One region of the Synechococcus lacustris Maggiore-St4-Slac genome, then DNA from elsewhere that is predicted to be linked to it. Evidence: predicted binding sites of a transcription regulator. Region 1 holds the regulator's gene; each other region holds the start of a gene.
The links. The regulator NtcA, encoded in region 1, controls nitrogen genes in cyanobacteria. The targets are predictions, from matches to a motif close to GTANCNNNNGNTAC.

Region 1 (5,885 bases):
CGGCCCTGAAGTGCTGGAAAGCGGCCCCCTCTGCACGGCCCTGCGCTGGCGCGGCCATTGCGGCCAAAGCCCAATCCAACTAATGCTGCGGCTCCAGGCCGGCAGTGAAATGCTTGAGCTGTGCCTGCAAAGCCAATGGCAACAACACCATGAACTGTTGCGGCTGGAGCTGCCCCTGGCTCAAGCAACTGATTTTTGGAGTGCTGATTGCCCAGCTGGGGTGCAAAACCGTGCCAGTAATCCCCGCAATGCCAGGGAGGCAGCCCGCTGGGAGGCAGCAGCAATCAGCTGGGTGGCTGGCCATGGCCTGGCGGTGCTGCTCGATGGCCCTCAGGGGGTAAGCGGTTCGGCCGATGGCCTTGGCATTTCTTTGCTGAGGGGGCCCACCTGGCCGGATCCAAGTGCCGACCATGGTTTGCATCGTTTAAGGCTGGGACTGATGGCAACGCCAAGGGGCTGGTGGCAGCAAGGGGTGCCAGCGGCAGCGGCCAGCTTCCGCAATCCCCTATGGAAAAGGCCAGCCGCTGATCAAGGGGCAATCAAGGCAGAAAGTTGCCAATTGCTGGCTTGGCCAAATTCCGATCTGCAATTGCTGGGGATCAACAGGAATGAAGCAAATCAACTGCGCCTAACAGGCCAAAACCTCAGCCCCTGCAGAACAGCGCACTTAAAAGCTTGGGCGATTGGCAGCTGGGATCAATCCTCGTGGTCGTCAAAGGGATCGGTTAGCTGCTTGGAGGGTGGGCCAAAGGCGGTGTAGATGCCAAAGCCAGTGAGGGCGAGTAAAACCACCAGCACTGTTAGTGCCACAGAGATTGCAGGGGAGGTGGTTTCCATCAATGGTTTGCAGAGGGTGCAAGGGAGGGCCCGTTGCTATTACAGTAACGAGCCCTATACCCCGCCAGAGAGGTTTTCAGCCCATGGCCCAACGCACCCGCCTGGGAGATCTGCTTCGCCCCCTCAATTCTGAGTACGGCAAGGTGGTGCCCGGATGGGGCACCACACCTGTGATGGGCATTTTCATGGTGTTGTTTCTGGTGTTTCTGCTGGTGATCCTGCAGCTATATAACCGCTCCCTCTTGCTTGATGGGATCACGGTGAACTGGAACGGCATGGGTTAAGCGATGAACATCTTCGGCGTTGGCTTGCCGGAGATGGCGGTGATTGCCGTCATCGCCCTGCTGGTGTTTGGTCCAAAAAAACTGCCGGAATTAGGCCGCGGCTTAGGGCGTACTTTGAAAAGTTTTCAAAGTGCTTCCCAGGAATTCGAGCAGGAATTCCGCAAAGCTGTTGATGCACCAATCGATACCCCTGAACCCAGCAAACTTGAATCAGCCGATGCCACTGACGCTGCTGGTGGGCCTGGGTAATCCAGGCGCTGATTACGCTGGAACACGCCATAACGTTGGTTTTATGGTGCTTGATCAGCTTGCTGCCAGTGCTGGAGCTAATTTTCGGCCCCAAGCGAAATTACACGCTGAATTAGCAGACATCGGCCAGGGCAATAATCGTTTGCGGCTATTGAAACCGCAAACATTTATGAACGACAGCGGCCGCTCGATTAGGGCCTGCCTCGATTGGTTTGGCTGGAGCGCTGAACAATTGCTTGTGCTGGTAGACGACATGGACCTAGAGCTGGGGCGATTGCGGCTGCGGGCGAGCGGAAGCGCCGGCGGCCACAACGGCTTACGCAGCACTATTCAACATTTAGGTAGTGAAGAATTCGCAAGGCTACGCATCGGCATTGGTGCACCGTTAGGTGATCCCCAGGAGCGAAAAGAACGCACGGTTAGCCATGTATTGGGGCCATTCAGGGCAAGCGAACAGGGGCTGCTTAAACAGGTGCTGGCTGAGGTTTGCAGGGGAATTGAATTAATCCAAGCCAATGGCCTAGAGAAAGCTGGCAATCGCCTCAATGGCTTTCGGCCAAGCACTTGAGATGGCAAAACTACCCTCCACCAATGCCAAGCTAAGGGTTTTACATCAAAGCTTTAGTAATAAATTAGTGGAGGGTGAAGTGGCAGCTGGAGGTTTTAGTTGGGAATTTAGATGGCATTTTGATCGCGGTGAATTGGTGGTGGAACCATCGCTCGGCCGGGCCTTAATTCAAGATGCTTTATTGCGTTTTTTAGTAAAAAGTGATTATCAATTAGAACCCGGTGGCGATTATCAATTCACCGTGAGGGCAAAGTTTTAAGCAAGCCCTAAACGATGGCCCAGGTGGGCCTCCAGCAGCACCAAGGCCGCTAGATCATCTAGGGGCCGGGGCGGCAGCCTTAAACCTTCAGGCAATAGTTTCCATAAATTACGGGGCGGAAATAATTGCCAATAACGGCCCCTGGCGGCAAGGGTGCTGCCGGCCTCTGGCTGCAACACAACTGTTAATTCAGGTAGGGCATCACCTATGGCCTGCTGCCAGGGGCCACTGCCGGTGCCATCACCCAATACCAGGCCCTTCACACTGCAACTGTGGCACCAATGCTGCAGCCAATCCCAGCTTTCCTGGGGTGTGCACACCAAAAGATCTTGCACCTGCTGGCCGCTGATATCTGTGCGCACCAGCCCGCATTTACTGCGGCCTGGATCAAGGCCAATCCAATGGCCGCCTGCTGTTGGGGTGGTGGCTGTCATTGCTCTGCGGGGTTTATGCCCCTTAGTTCCACAAGCACCGGATCAGCGGTGTCGCTATCGCGCACGGAAACCACCTGCACCAACAGGGGCCGGCGACGGGGCTGTTCACTAAGGGCGCGGCCGGCGGCCTTAAATGCCTCCACATCAAATTGAATCGCTGGCGCTAGGGAACCCTGGCGCAGGATTTCAGTGCGGGCAGCGGCAAGCAGCAGATTTAGGCGGGCCTGCACTTGCTCGGGGCTGCGTTCATTGGGATCAAAGCTGATGCTGGCGAGCACTTCACCTTTACTCACCACTTTTTGGTTAGGGCGCACATCAGCAAAGGCGAGCACCTGGGTTTCACCGCGCAACACATTGCCGGCGGAGCGAATACTTACAACCCAATCACCACCATTACTTAGGGCCTGTTCAACCTTTGCCACTTCACTGCGGGGGATTAAAAGCAGCTGACGATTTGGCGGCTGGCCAGGTAATACCTGTTCAAAAGCGCGCAGATTTGCCTGGCGCAATACATCCTCGGTTGCTTTTTTTACTAAGCGTTGCTGGGGGATTGCCATTCTGGCGCTGGTGAGCGCCTGGCCGGTGGTTAAAACCACATCACCACTGCGCAGGGCGAGCACCTTGCCCTCCAACTGTTTTAGTTCCTGTAAACCATTGCGGGTGCGCGTTTGCAGCTGCTGCAATTCCGCATCACGGCTTTTTACATCGTTACCAAGCCGGTTTCTTTCAGCTTCTAATTCACGCCTACGGGCTTGCAGGGGGGCGAGTTCAGATCTCAACTGATTTGCCCTTACTTCCACCTGCTGCAGTTGGCGCCGTGCTGCAAGGCGGCCTTGATCTGCTTTTGTGCCCTCTTGGCGCGCCTGGGTTAATTGCTTTTGGCTATTGCTTAATTGCTCAACACTGAATTGCAGGTTTCTACGCGAATTATTCAGTTTTGTTTCCAGCTGATCCAGCTGAAATAAACCAACCCGCAACTGTTCGCTAACGGCAAGCATCAAGCCAAGGGTTAGGGCACTGATCAAACTGCCGGTGAAAACCGTGATCAGCACAGCGGTGCTGCGGGGGCGCAACTGAAACAAGCTGAGGCGCGCCTTGCCGATGCGGCTGCCGAGGCGATCACCAATGGTGGCGAGCACTCCACCGAGCAGCAGCACCGCCAAAATCAGCAGCCAGCCGGTCACGGAGAGAGCACCTAAAGGAGAACCAGTATCGCTGAGGGTTGATCAGCTAAAGCGTTTTGCAAGGGCAAGGGGATCAAAAACAGTGATGCGTTTGCGATCGATTTCCACAAGGCCAGCATTGCGTAGATCACCAAGCAGGCGGGTGATCGTTACCCGGGTGGAGCCGATTGCTTCTGCGATCGCTTGGTGGGAAAGCTTGAGATCGATCGTGATGCCACGGGTGCCTGGCATGCCGAAATCACGGCATAACACCAGAAGAAAACTCACCAAACGCGACGACATATCGCGATGGGTGAGGGTTTCGATCATCGTTTCGGTTTGGAGAATGCGAGAAGAAAGGCCCTGCAAAAGCAATAGGCCAACGCGGGCATCTTTTTCGATCGCCTGGCGCACGGAGGTGGCGGGGGCACTGATTAAATCAACCCTGGTGAATGCAACCGCGTGATAAAAACGATCGGATCGCTGGCCTGTTAGCAGGGAGAGCACACCAAAAATGCTGTTTTCCCGCAATAAAGCAACGGTGATTTCATCGCCGGATTCATAAACGCGCGATAGGCGCACGGCACCGCGTTTGAGCAGATAAACCCGCTCGGCTGGATCACCAGGGAAAAAAATTGTTTTGCCGCGCTCCACAATTTCGGAGGTGGTGCCCGCCAGGCTGCGCATCACCTCTTGAATAGTTGGCTGGGGTGGGGCTGATGAAAGCATGGGCCCTGGCTCAGTTAGCGAAACCTTAATAAGGGCTGCCGGAGTGCCTGGTAGCGGTTAACACCAAATATTGCACAGTACAAATGTTTGCACTATCTGTGGTGTGAAGAGCTTGTGCATACGGCTTTGAACGCTACATTCGGGTTTCGTTTGCCCCCGGTGCTTTTATGCTCAGCAGCCTTGCTCAACCCAGCCAAAGGCAGGCGGGGGCAGCACTGCGGTTGCTGGTTAGCCAACCGGAGGGGCTATTGCAGGTGCACACGGCCGCCTATCGCGGCAGTTGCCCCAGTGTGTTCAGCCAGGCACTGCGCAGTGCTGGCTTGGGTAGCACGGTGCTGGTGAGTCAGTTTTTGCGCGGCGGCGTGGATCAAGGGCCTAGCCGGCCGGTGCAGATGTGCGGCCGGCTCACCTGGCTGCGGCCGGCGCTGGCGGGCTGCCTAAATGGACCAGAAGAAGAAGGCAGCAGCAGGCAGGCGGTGCAGGAGCTATGGCAAGAAAGCAGCCGTTGGTTGCTGGAGGGTGCTGCCGATCTAGTGGTGCTGGATGAGCTGGGGCTTGCGCTGGCCTATGGGTTGCTTGATGAAGCGGAAGTAGTGGCCACCTTGGGGCAGCGGCCAAGCCGAATGGATGTGATCCTCACAGGGCCTGAAATGCCTGCGTCTTTGATGGCGTTAGCGGATCAAGTAACCGAATTGCGCCGCGACCGATGCTAAAAAACGACCGCTGGATAAACGAACAGGCTGCAAATGGCCTGTTGGATCCATTCCAAGCCACCTTGGTGCGCCATTTGGATCCTGATAACAGGGCAAATCCGGTATTGAGTTTTGGATGCTCAAGTTATGGCTACGACCTACGCCTATCAGCAAAGGAATTCCTGATATTTAGGCATGTGCCAGGCACGGTAATGAATCCAAAGAGATTCAATCCAGCAAATTTAGAACCAGCACCACTACAAAATGATGCTGATGGTGCTTATTTCATCCTGCCAGCCCATTCCTATGGCTTGGGTGTGGCATTAGAAAAGATGAAAGTGCCAAGTAATATCACCGTGATTTGCCTTGGTAAAAGCACCTATGCAAGGCTTGGCATAATAGTAAATACAACACCAGCAGAAGCCGGCTGGGAGGGTCATTTAACCTTGGAATTTAGCAATAGCTCTGGCGCTGATTGCCGCATCTATGCCGATGAAGGCATCTGTCAACTATTATTTTTTGAAGGTGACCCCTGTGAAACCACCTATCAAGATAGGGCCGGTAAATATCAAGATCAACCGGAAAGGGTTACCTTAGCGAAGATGTGAATGGATTTGATCTAAGCATTCCAGCAATACCTATAATACTACTGGCATTAATAACTACTAAA
Region 2 (5,885 bases), on a different contig from region 1:
CCAACACCACCAAATACGGATACGCCGCCGTGCTCTTTCGCGATGTTGTTGATCAGTTCCTGAATCAACACGGTTTTACCAACCCCAGCACCGCCGAAGAGGCCAACCTTGCCGCCTTGGCGGTAGGGGGCTAACAGATCGATAACTTTGATGCCGGTTTCAAAAACCTTGGGCTTGGTTTCAAGATCGGTGAGTTTTGGGGCCTGCCTGTGGATGGGAGATCTCAGGTCTGTGGCAACAGGACCTTGCTCGTCTACGGGTTCGCCAAGAACATTGAAAATTCTGCCCAGGGTTGCTTCGCCAACGGGCACTGAAATCGAAGCGCCCGTATCGAGGGCTTCCATGCCGCGCACAAGGCCATCGGTGGTGCTCATGGCAACTGCCCTTACGCGATGGTCGCCGAGCAATTGCTGAACTTCTGCAGTGAGGGCAATGGCTTGCCCAGCACTATTTGTGCCTTTGATTTCTAAGGCGTTAAAGATGCGCGGCAACTTGCCGGCGGGGAATTCAACATCGAGCACAGGTCCAATTACCTGGCGGACGATTCCTTTGGCGCCGGTTGTGGCGGTTGCTGCAGCGGCCATGGTTTGAAGCGTTAGGGCGGAAAGGCTAGGCCTTTCGGGCGGGGCAACATTACCACCGGGGCGGCGCAAGCTCGGCTTGGCTCGCAGATCAGTGGTTCGGTTAGTGGTTCGGTGATCCGTCCCGCTGTCCCAATTGCGTCCCACCAGCTATCGCCACTAAGTTGGCAGTCAAGCGGTGCGAGTGCTAATTGCCCTTCGCCTCTGCTCAAACCCCACGCCCTGAGACAAAAAACCAGACGTCATGGCTGCTGTATCCCTCAGCGTGTCCACCGTGAAACCCCTCGGTGACCGCATTTTTATCAAAGTTTCCGCCTCCGACGAAAAAACCGCAGGTGGCATCCTGTTGCCAGACACCGCCCAAGAAAAGCCCCAAGTGGGTGAAGTGGTGCAGGTGGGCCCTGGTAAGCACAACGATGACGGCACCCGCCAAACCCCTGAGGTGAGCATTGGCGACAAGGTGCTCTATTCCAAATACGCCGGCACCGACATCAAGCTCGGTGGAGACGAATTTGTGTTGCTCAGCGAAAAGGACATTCTCGCAGTTGTTTCCTGAGGCAACAGCCCTCAGTTATTTGCTTTTTCCCACTAACTCCAATCCGTAGGTACTTAACCCATGGCCAAGCGCATTATTTATAACGAGCAAGCCCGTAGGGCCCTCGAACGCGGCATCGACATCCTTGCTGAGGCAGTTGCCGTAACCCTCGGCCCCAAGGGCCGCAATGTGGTGCTCGAGAAGAAATTCGGCGCCCCCCAGATCATCAATGACGGTGTAACAATCGCCAAAGAGATCGAACTCGAAGATCACATCGAGAACACCGGCGTAGCTCTGATTCGTCAGGCTGCATCCAAAACCAATGATGCCGCAGGCGATGGCACCACCACCGCCACGGTGTTGGCCCATGCCATGGTTAAAGCCGGTTTGCGCAACGTGGCTGCTGGCTCCAATGCCATCACCTTGAAGCGTGGTATCGAAAAGGCTTCTGATTTTCTAGTTAAGAAGATCGAAGAGCAGGCAAAACCGATCACCGACAGCAAAGCCATCGCTCAAGTTGGTTCCATCTCCGCCGGCAACGACGAAGAAGTGGGTCAGATGATTGCCGATGCCATGGATAAAGTTGGCAAGGAGGGTGTTATCTCCCTCGAGGAAGGTAAGTCGATGACCACCGAATTGGAGGTTACCGAAGGTATGCGTTTTGATAAGGGTTACATCTCCCCTTACTTTGCCACCGACACCGAGCGCATGGAAGCTGTGCTCGATGAGCCTTACATCCTGCTTACCGATAAAAAAATCGGTTTGGTGCAAGATCTGGTGCCCGTGCTCGAGCAAATCGCCCGCACTGGCAAACCTTTATTGATCATTGCTGAAGACATCGAGAAGGAAGCCCTTGCAACCCTCGTTGTAAACCGCCTCCGTGGTGTGCTGAACGTGGCTGCTGTTAAGGCACCTGGTTTTGGCGACCGTCGTAAGGCCATGCTTGAAGACATGGCAGTGCTCACCAATGGTCAACTGATCACTGAAGACGCTGGTCTCAAGCTTGAGAACGCCAAAATCGAGATGCTCGGCACCGCCCGCAGGGTCACCATTAATAAAGACACCACCACCATCGTTGCCGAGGGCAATGAGGTGGCAGTTAAAGCTCGTTGCGAGCAGATCCGTAAGCAGATGGATGAAACCGATTCCACCTACGACAAGGAAAAACTGCAAGAGCGTTTGGCCAAGCTGGCCGGCGGTGTGGCTGTGGTGAAGGTTGGCGCTGCCACCGAAACCGAAATGAAGGATAAAAAGCTGCGCCTAGAAGATGCCATCAACGCCACTAAAGCGGCCGTTGAAGAAGGCATCGTTCCCGGCGGTGGCACCACATTGGCTCACCTGGCCCCTGTGCTTGAGGAATGGGCCCAACAGAACCTCTCCGGTGAGGAACTGCTCGGTGCCCGAATCGTTGCCTCTGCCCTTAATGCTCCGCTCAAGCGGATTGCAGAAAATGCAGGCGCCAATGGTTCTGTGGTGGCTGAAAACATCCGCCACAAACCCTTCAATGAGGGTTACAACGCTGCAACCGGCGAATACGTAGACATGCTGGCTGCTGGCATCATCGACCCCGCCAAGGTGACCCGTTCCGGTTTGCAAAATGCTGCGTCTATCGCTGGCATGGTGCTAACTACCGAGTGCATCGTGGTTGATCTTCCTGAGAAGAAAGACGCAGCACCTGCCGGCGGCGGTGGCGGCGGCATGGGCGGCATGGGCGGCGACTTCGACTACTAAGCGCCACTCCCGGAGGTATTACCTCCAGATCAAGCAAGGCAGGAGGGGAAACCCTTCTGCCTTTTTTCGTGCAAACGGTAGCCGCTGATACATGAGCCAACCGAGAAAAAGTTCATCGTGAACATTGATCGCTGGAAACAATTTGTCTGCTGCAGCTCTGGCCAATAACGCTTTCATCTTGATATGTGCAGCGCTTGTTTTATTGATGACCCCAGCCCTTGGGCTTTTTTATGCGGGGTTTGTGCGCGGCCGCAACGTGCTCAACACCTTGATGATGAGTTTCGGCGCCATGGCAGTGGTGAGCGTTATTTGGATGCTCTATGGCTACAGCCTTGCTTTTTCGCCTGGATCGGGCCCATTAGCGCCTTTCATTGGTGGTTTTGCCTGGGCGGGGCTATCCAATTGGTCGGTGCCAATCACTGAAGGGGGCCCAAGCCATGGGGCCGTGGCCTTATTTCAGCTCACTTTCGCAATCATCACTCCCGCTCTGGTGTCTGGGGCGGTGGTGGAACGGATGAATTTCAGGGCTTGGCTGCTTTTCCTGCTGCTTTGGAGCACTTTTGTTTACATCCCGCTAGCCCACATGGTGTGGGGGCCTGGGGGCTTTCTTGGCGTTAGCGGTGGCATGGGAGCCCTTGATTTTGCCGGTGGTTATGTGGTGGAAATGGCCTCGGGAGTGGCGGCATTGGTGGCAGCTGTTGTGGTTGGTGCCAGGCGGGCCTACCCCCAGCAGGTGGCACCTCCCCACAATGTGACTTTTATATTGCTTGGCGCTGGTTTGCTCTGGTTTGGTTGGTTTGGTTTCAACGGTGGTAGCGGGCTTGTTGCTGGAAACCTGGCGGCCCTGGCCTGCATAACAACCAACACCGCTGGTGCCACAGCTGCTTTGGTGTGGATGTTGATAGACACGATCCAGCGGGGCAAGCCCACCGCCGTGGGGGCCGCCACCGGAGCAGTGGCTGGTTTAGTTGCAATCACTCCAGCGGCTGGATTTGTTAGCCCACTTGCCGCAATGGTTATTGGCGGCTTTGCCGCATGGCTATGCAACAGTGCGCTTCAGCTAAAAGCGCGTTTAAAATTAGACGACAGCCTTGATGTTTTACCGGTTCATGGATTAGCTGGTTTGCTAGGTATTTTGCTAACAGGAATATTTGCGATGAAAACACTAAATCCTGCCGGGGCTAATGGATTACTTGCTGGAAATCCAATCCAGCTTTTGATTCAATTGAAAGCAGCTGGGTTCACTATCCTTTGGGTAGCGATTGGCACTTATGTGGTGTTAATCCTGATTCGTAAATTTGTTCCCCTAAGGGTTGGAGATCAGCAGGAACGCCAAGGTTTAGATGTGAGCTCCCATGGAGAAGAGGCTTATAACAATGAGTTCACAGGTTAATTAAAGATAGAAGCCAACTGTGGTGATGATTCGGGTTCCTTTTGCTCTAAGCGCGCTGCGCAGGAAATAGGTGGATTGATTATGCAGTAATGCTTCCCAGCGATGTCGAGTAACAAAAACTGGTAAAACAACCGTGCAAAATAAATTTGCACCCTTACGATGTTGATTCTCAAAATCTTCAACAAATTCAACTACTGGATTTACAAGTGAGCGATAGGGTGATTCAAGTACCATCAATGGAATGTTTGGTAATTGTTTTTGCCATTGCTGTTTAAATGCCTCCGCCTTACCATTACCTAGGTCAACATGAACAGCAACGAGTTCAGTGGCAATGCTGTGGGCGTAGCGAATTGCTTCGAAGCTACCGCGATGTAATTGACCCACTAATACGATTACTGGAGAAGTACCTCCCGAAGGTGCAATTGGCAGGTTTAATTTCACATCAGTTGCAAGCCTTAGGCGTTTAGCCACATGTTTGTAATGTTTATTAATTGCATTAAACAGGCACACAAGTATTGGTACTGCTATAACAATTAGCCAGGCGCCTTGATGAAACTTGCTAAATAGTAGAACTACGGTAACTATTAAGGTTACCAGTGAGCCGAAGCCATTTATATATGCCTTTAGTTTCCAGCCGGTGCTGCGTTCCTTCCACCAATGCACAACCATTCCTGCTTGGGAAAGGGTGAAGCTTGTGAAAACACCTACGGCATAAAGAGGTATCAATCTGCTAACGCTGCCTCCAAAAATAATCAGCAGTGCGCCAGCACCAATAGAAAGGGAAATGATGCCGTTGCTAAATACAAGCCGATCTCCAAGGGATGCAAGCTGCCTAGGCATAAAACCATCCTGGGCTAAGAACGCTGCCAGCCTTGGGAAATCGGCGTAGGCGGTGTTTGCGGCTAATAGAAGTATTAAGAATGTGCCAAGTTGTAGCAACAGAAGAAGCGGTCCATTGCCAAATACTTTCTCGCCAATTTGATACAGCAAAGTTGGCCCATTCTCTACATACAAAAGCCCGGTTTTGCTGGCAAGTAAGCTGATTCCTAAGAACATTACTGCCAATAAAACAACCATAGTTGTTAATACTCTGCGAGCATTGCGCCATTCAACTGGGCGAAAGGCCATAACACTGTCGCTGATTGCCTCAATGCCAGTGAGGGCTGCGCAACCAGAACTAAATGCCCGCATCATTAAAACTGGGCCTATCGCCATGGTTGCACTGCTTTGATGATGGGAAGCAGCTTCATTTAAAAGCTGTTGTTGTTCCGATGCTGCCAATGCAGGGAGTGATCCCTGCATTAATTGAATTAAACCCACCGCAACTAAAAGTAAGATTGTTCCCAGGAACATATATGTAGGCAGGCTCATAACCTTGGCGCTAGATTTAACGCCCCTTAAATTTGCAAACATCAGTATTACTACAGCTAGCAAACAAAGGGGTACTCGCAAAGTTTCAAGCCCCGGTAAGTAGGAGGTGAGGGCGGAAATACCTGCTGCCACACTCACTGCCACAGTGAGTAAATAATCCAGGGAAAGTGAAGCCCCAGCCACCAGTCCTGCTGATACCCCTAGATTGTCGTGGGAAACCCGGTAGGAACCTCCTCCGAGCGGGTAAGCCTTGATTGTTTGACTGTAACTAACA
Region 3 (5,885 bases), on a different contig from region 1:
ACGCCATGTTGGCTGGCGACACATCAATCCTTGATGAGCGGGTTCTGAATGGCCTCAAGGAAACCTATAACTCCTTAGGTGTTCCCATTGGCGCAACGGTTCAGGCAATCCAAGCCATGAAGGAAGCCACAGCATCCTTAGTGGGCTCAGATGCTGGCCGTGAAATGGCCGTTTATCTCGATTACATCTGCTCCGGCCTCGGCAACTGAGCAGGAGCTCCCCCTCACCTAGGAGCCCCATGCGCCTCTTTAAAATCACAGCCTGCATCCCCTCTCCCGAGAAGGTGAGAACCCAAAGGGAATTGCAAAACACCTACTTCACCAAGTGGGTGCCCTACGAAAGCTGGTTTGCTGAACAGCAGCGAATCATGAAACAGGGTGGAAAAATACTCAAAGTTGAATTGGTTACCGGTAAGCGGCAAACCAATGTGGGCAACTAAAAAGCTGCTTCACCCCCTATAAAAGCCCGGTTCAGCCGGGCTTTTTTTTGTCCCTAATCCATGGCTAAAAAGCCACAGCGGCGGCTGAATGAATTATCAAGCAATTAACAGGCATGGCCAGGGTTAGCAGCCATTCATCTGCGGGGTTATTGCCTTTACAACTCAATCTTTGGCCAGCTGAAACGCGTTTGTTATTTGGCCTCATAGTGGCCTGGAGCGCTTTTGGCTTAATGGTGCTGGCATCTGCCAGTTGGTGGATTTCTGCCCGAGAGATGGGCGATGCCCTCTACACGATTAAGCGTCAATTGATTTGGTTGGTGGCTGGTTGGGGCTTGTTTTTTGTGATCATCCGTTCGCCCCTAAGGCGTTGGTTGCGTTTAGCGGCCCCTGCCCTGCTGGTGGGAGGGGCCATGATCGCCCTCACTTTGGTAATGGGAACAACCGTTAATGGTGCCAGCCGCTGGTTGGTGATCGGCCCGATTCAGTTGCAACCCACTGAACTGATCAAACCCTTTGTGGTGCTGCAAGGGGCCACTTTATTTGCCCATTGGCGCCGTTTAGGGGTGGAACAGCGGCTGCTTTGGCTTGCCGTATTTGGCGGTTTAATTCTGCTAATTCTCAAACAACCAAATCTCAGCACCGCTGCCCTCACAGGCCTTTTGCTTTGGTTAATCGCCTTGGCATCGGGTTTACCTTTGCCTTGGCTGGTGGGTAGCGCCGGTTTAGGCGGGGTAATTGGCACCATAAGCATCCTGGCCAATGAATACCAACGCCTCCGGGTTACATCTTTTCTTGATCCCTGGAAAGATCCCCAGGGCAATGGTTATCAGCTAGTTCAAAGCCTTTTGGCGATTGGCTCCGGTGGCGTAACAGGCACTGGCTATGGCCTTAGCACCCAGAAACTTATGTATCTGCCGATCCAAACTACAGATTTCATCTTTGCTGTGTTTGCGGAGGAATTTGGTTTTGTTGGTTCTTTAGTGCTGTTGTTATTTCTTGCAATATTTGCAGTGGTGGGTTTGCAAGTTGCCATGAGGGCTAGAAGCAACCAAACCCGTTTGGTTGCAATTGGCTGCACCGCCCTATTGGTGGGGCAGTCGCTTATGAACATCGCCGTAGCGAGTGGAGCAATGCCCACCACTGGCTTACCGCTTCCCTTGGTTAGCTACGGCGGCAACTCTCTACTGGCAAGCCTGGCAACGGCAGGTTTATTGATCCGTTGTTCGCTGGAATCAAGCGATCAACATGCCTGATGGACCAATGGATAGGCTGAAGGGGTGGATTTATCCCTCGCCATTTCTGATCTAGCTCGCGCCAGCGAGCAGCTGTTGAAAGGTGGCTTGCAAAATCCAGGACCTGGAACTTTTGCCTTGGTTTTTGGCGCTGGCCTACTCACCAGCCTTGGCCCCTGCAGTTTGTCTTTATTGCCTGTGAGCCTTGCCTACTTGGCTGGATTTGGCACTGAAGATTCAGAATCAGCGCCTCGCAGCCCCTGGCAACGCAGTTTTGGCTTTTGCTTTGGGGTGGTGGCAGCCTTGGTTTTGCTCGGCACTGCGAGCGCCCTACTGGGCAGTCTTTATGGCCAAACACCAGAGGGCATATCTGTTTTGGTGGCCCTGCTGGCTGTGTTAATGGGACTCAATCTGCTCGGCTTAGTGCCCTTGCGCTTACCAGCGGGCCCTGATCCGGAACGCTGGCGCAATCGGGTTCCCCCATTACTTGCGCCCGTAGCAGCGGGCCTTGCCTTTGGCTTAGCGGCCTCACCATGCACTACCCCTGTGCTGGCTGTTTTGCTCGCTTGGATTGCAGAAACTGGTAGGCCCCTGCTGGGTATGGCTTTACTGGCTTGTTTTGGCAGCGGCCAGGTGTTGCCCCTACTCCTGGCGGGTACCCTTGCTGCTTCGCTACCAAAACTATTGGCGCTGCGCTCAGTTAGCAGATGGGTTCCGCCCATCAGTGGTGCGGTGCTGGTGGCCCTAGGGGGATTGAGCCTGCTGGCACGCCTTTAATGAAATTAGGAATGCTTGAACTGCTTAAAAAATGGGCCAACAAGTTGGCGGCAGGGCTTTCAGATCTGCGGGTGGCAATTATTTTGCTGTTGGTGATAGCTAGCAGCAGCGGCCTTGGCACCGCCATACCCCAGGGGGAGCCAAACAGTTTTTATCTGGAGCGCTACAACCCCCACCCTTGGCTTGGGTTTTTGGGTGGTGAGCAACTGCTCAATTTGGAATTAGACCATCTATACACCAGTAATTGGTTTTTATTTTTGCTGGCCTGGCTTGCCGTTGCTCTGCTGCTTTGCAGTTTGCGGCGCCAATGGCCGGCCCTAAAAGCTGGTTTGCGCTGGCTTGATTACAGCCAACCGCGGCAACTGAGCAAATTAGCTGTTGCCACAAGCATCAACAATTCAAATGGCGATCAAGCCCTGCTTGATCTAGCTACCCACCTAAGGCAAAAGGGTTGGGCTGTTAAACCGGGCCCCCAGCGTTTAGCTGCCCGCCGCGGTCTCGTGGGTCGGGTGGGGCCACTGCTGGTGCATGCCGGTTTGATCGTGTTCATGGTGGGGGCCGTGGTGGGGGCCTTCGGCGGCCAAAGGTTGGAGCGCTACCTGGCGCCGGGCCGTTCTTTGGAGCTCCTCAACCGCCAGGGTGAAACCCAATTGGAATTATCGCTGAGCAAATTTGCCATCGATCGCGACCCCGCCGGACGGCCTGAACAGTTCAGCTCCAGTATTGAATTAAATGATAGCGATGCAAATAAACCCCTAGCTACAAAAGTAAGCGTTAATCATCCAATCAGGCATCGGGGTATCACTATTTACCAAGCCGATTGGTCGTTAGCTGCAATCACATTGCAACTGGGCAATAGCCCTTTACTGCAATTGCCATTGCAAACCTTCCCAGAACTGGGCGAGCAGGTTTGGGGGATAGTTCTACCAACAAAACCCGATGGAACCAATCCCGTTTTAATCGCGCTTCAAACCGAGATCGGCCCTGCCCAAGTTTTTGCTGCTGGCAGTGAATTATTGGGCTTATTGCCGGTGGGAGGTGAAGCAGTTGAAATCTATGGCATACCAATTCGCCTGGTGGATGTGTTACCCGCAAGTGGCTTGCTAATTAAACGCGACCCGGGTGTACCTCTGGTTTATACAGGTTTTGCAATTCTGTTACTCGGAGGCGGGCTTAGCCTTATTGCCACTCGCCAGCTGTGGGCCATCGCAGAGGGGGATACGCTACATATAGGTGGCTTATGCAATCGCAATCTCACTGCTTTTGCCGATGAACTACCACTAATTGCTAATGCTGCTCTACACCATGGTGCACCGTAATTACGGTATGTACGTTGCCCCTTGGGTTGAAATCAGCCACTAATTCCATCCAGATTGGTGCAGCAGCTGCCACAAAATCATCCAGGATGCGATTCACAACCTCCTCATGGGAAATAGTGCAATCGCGCCAACTATTAACATAAAGCTTAAGTGCCTTCAACTCCAGAACCCTTGGGCCAGGTTGATAGTTAAGTTGCAGTTTTGCAAAGTCTGGATAACCAGAGAATGGGCATTTACAAGTGAATTCCGGCAATGAAATTGCGATGTTATATGGCCTTTGCTGTTGGGGGTTATCAAAACAGATCAGTTCAGCGGCTGCGATATTGCGTTCGCCATAGGCGGGGCTCTGGGTGCTTGGAACAGTCACGAAATAAAAGTGGATGGGGGGAAAATCAATCAACCGTAACTATCGCTACGCAAAAATGGGCAGGCGGTTCCTGAAATGGATCTGCAGCCATAATTCTGGCAAAGCACTCCCCATGGCATAGCCACCAAAACAATGAAAAAAATAGAAGCAGTGATCCGCCCCTTCAAGCTCGACGACGTGAAGATGGCCCTAGTGAATGCCGGCATCGTTGGCATGACCGTTACGGAAGTGCGTGGTTTTGGCCGCCAGAAAGGCCAGGTGGAGCGCTACCGCGGCTCAGAATTCACCGTTGAATTTCTGCAGAAACTAAAACTGGAAATCGTTGTAGACGACGGCCAGGTGGATACGGTTGTGAGCGCTGTGCAGGAAGCAGCCCGCACAGGTGAGATCGGTGATGGCAAGATTTTTGTAACACCAGTGGAATCGGTAATTCGCATCCGCACTGGCGACCGCGACACCAGCGCCATCTAGCTCAAGGCCCATTGGCCCTATCCACCACCTGGGCCACTAAATCCGCCCATTTATCTGGCTCAAAGTGGGGCTTTGGCCCCAACCAAAGCAGATATTCATGGTTGCCCGCGGGGCCGGTGATGGGGGATGCAACCAATCCCTGGGGCACCCAGCCCAGGCCAGCTGCCGCCACGGCCACAGCCAACACAGCATCCCCTTGCGCCTTGAGATCCCGCACCACCCCGCCTTTTCCCACCCTCTGGCGCCCCACTTCAAATTGGGGTTTCACCAGCAAAATCGCTTCTGCAGCAGCAGCGCCCGCCAGCAATCCCTGCAAAGCTGGCAGCACCAAGCCAAGGGAAATAAAGGAAAGATCCGCCACCGCAAGGGTGGGCAATGGATCATCGGGTTTGTAGAGATCTTCGGCTTTTAGATGCCTCACATTGGTGCGTTCCTTGAGCACAATTCGGGGGTTGGTGCGCAGGCTCCAGGCAATTTGTCCGTAGCCAACATCGATGCCATAAATTCGCGCCGCACCGTGTTGAAGCAAACAATCGCTAAAACCACCTGTTGAAATTCCCGCATCAAGGCAACAGCGGCCATCCACTTGAATTGGTAACTGGCTTAGGGCTGCCTCTAACTTTTCACCGCCCCTAGAAACAAATCGAGGTGGCAGCTCCACTTGAGGTAGGGCGTCAAGATCGATCTCACGGCCTGGTTTATCGAGAATTTCCGCACCTAAACGCACCCGCCCGGCTCGAATCAATTGTTGGGCCTGTTGCCGGCTTGCCACTAAGCCAAGTTCCAGCAAGCGCAGGTCTAGGCGTTGGCGATTGGCCATGGCGCTGGCAATTGCTGTATTGAACTACGTAACAGAAAAGCATCCCAAATCCGAGGAAATCCGAACGCAGCTCGCGTTTAAGCAAAAACCTGCCTGAGAATCAATAAAAGTTTTTTGGAGGAAAATGGCTCAGGCCATCAGCCAACCTGAGCTCAGGCCCTGCGAGAGCCCTAGGGCAAAAGTGTTGATGTTTCCACAACGCTTGCAACCTGGCAGTTTTGTCAAATTGATCCACCATCCCCACGACCTACCTGCCTTTGAGCTGATCCATTGCAATGGCCGCCGCTGTTGGGTGAGGCAACAGGCTTGGGGGTCTGCCGTTTTTTGGGAAGTGTCGCGGCTAAGTATCACAGCCGACGCTAGTTAGATTGATAGTTGACTGAATAATCCTCTTGATCGAGCGTTATACCTTGCCCGAAATGGGCGGGATCTGGACAGAACAGGCCAAATTCCAAAGCTG

Region 2: the regulator NtcA is predicted to act here: its motif matches at 2,925-2,938, upstream of KBY68_RS08595 (ammonium transporter).
Region 3: the regulator NtcA is predicted to act here: its motif matches at 4,170-4,183, upstream of queF (preQ(1) synthase).

Annotation. Positions count from the first base shown of each region.
Region 1 is NZ_JAGQBK010000008.1:2,078-7,962, reverse strand. It holds gene KBY68_RS07320 (alpha-mannosidase) at 1-760, shown strand, start outside; gene psbN (photosystem II reaction center protein PsbN) at 697-837, opposite strand; gene psbH (photosystem II reaction center phosphoprotein PsbH) at 921-1,121, shown strand; gene KBY68_RS07305 (TatA/E family twin arginine-targeting protein translocase) at 1,125-1,370, shown strand; gene pth (aminoacyl-tRNA hydrolase) at 1,339-1,938, shown strand; gene KBY68_RS07295 (DUF3146 family protein) at 1,940-2,197, shown strand; gene KBY68_RS07290 (RuvC family protein) at 2,194-2,631, opposite strand; gene KBY68_RS07285 (DUF3084 family protein) at 2,628-3,815, opposite strand; gene ntcA (global nitrogen regulator NtcA) at 3,858-4,523, opposite strand; gene KBY68_RS07275 (cob(I)yrinic acid a,c-diamide adenosyltransferase) at 4,691-5,236, shown strand; gene dcd (dCTP deaminase) at 5,230-5,823, shown strand.
Region 2 is NZ_JAGQBK010000010.1:44,152-50,036, reverse strand. It holds gene atpD (F0F1 ATP synthase subunit beta) at 1-584, opposite strand, end outside; gene groES (co-chaperone GroES) at 826-1,137, shown strand; gene groL (chaperonin GroEL) at 1,198-2,847, shown strand; gene KBY68_RS08595 (ammonium transporter) at 2,972-4,240, shown strand; gene KBY68_RS08590 (APC family permease) at 4,241-5,885, opposite strand, start outside.
Region 3 is NZ_JAGQBK010000010.1:73,493-79,377, forward strand. It holds gene apcB (allophycocyanin subunit beta) at 1-209, shown strand, start outside; gene KBY68_RS08740 (phycobilisome linker polypeptide) at 239-439, shown strand; gene KBY68_RS08745 (FtsW/RodA/SpoVE family cell cycle protein) at 553-1,692, shown strand; gene KBY68_RS08750 (cytochrome c biogenesis CcdA family protein) at 1,717-2,448, shown strand; gene KBY68_RS08755 (cytochrome c biogenesis ResB family protein) at 2,460-3,767, shown strand; gene queF (preQ(1) synthase) at 3,736-4,134, opposite strand; gene KBY68_RS08765 (P-II family nitrogen regulator) at 4,267-4,605, shown strand; gene KBY68_RS08770 (TlyA family RNA methyltransferase) at 4,607-5,425, opposite strand; gene KBY68_RS08775 (hypothetical protein) at 5,550-5,792, shown strand; gene purB (adenylosuccinate lyase) at 5,818-5,885, shown strand, end outside.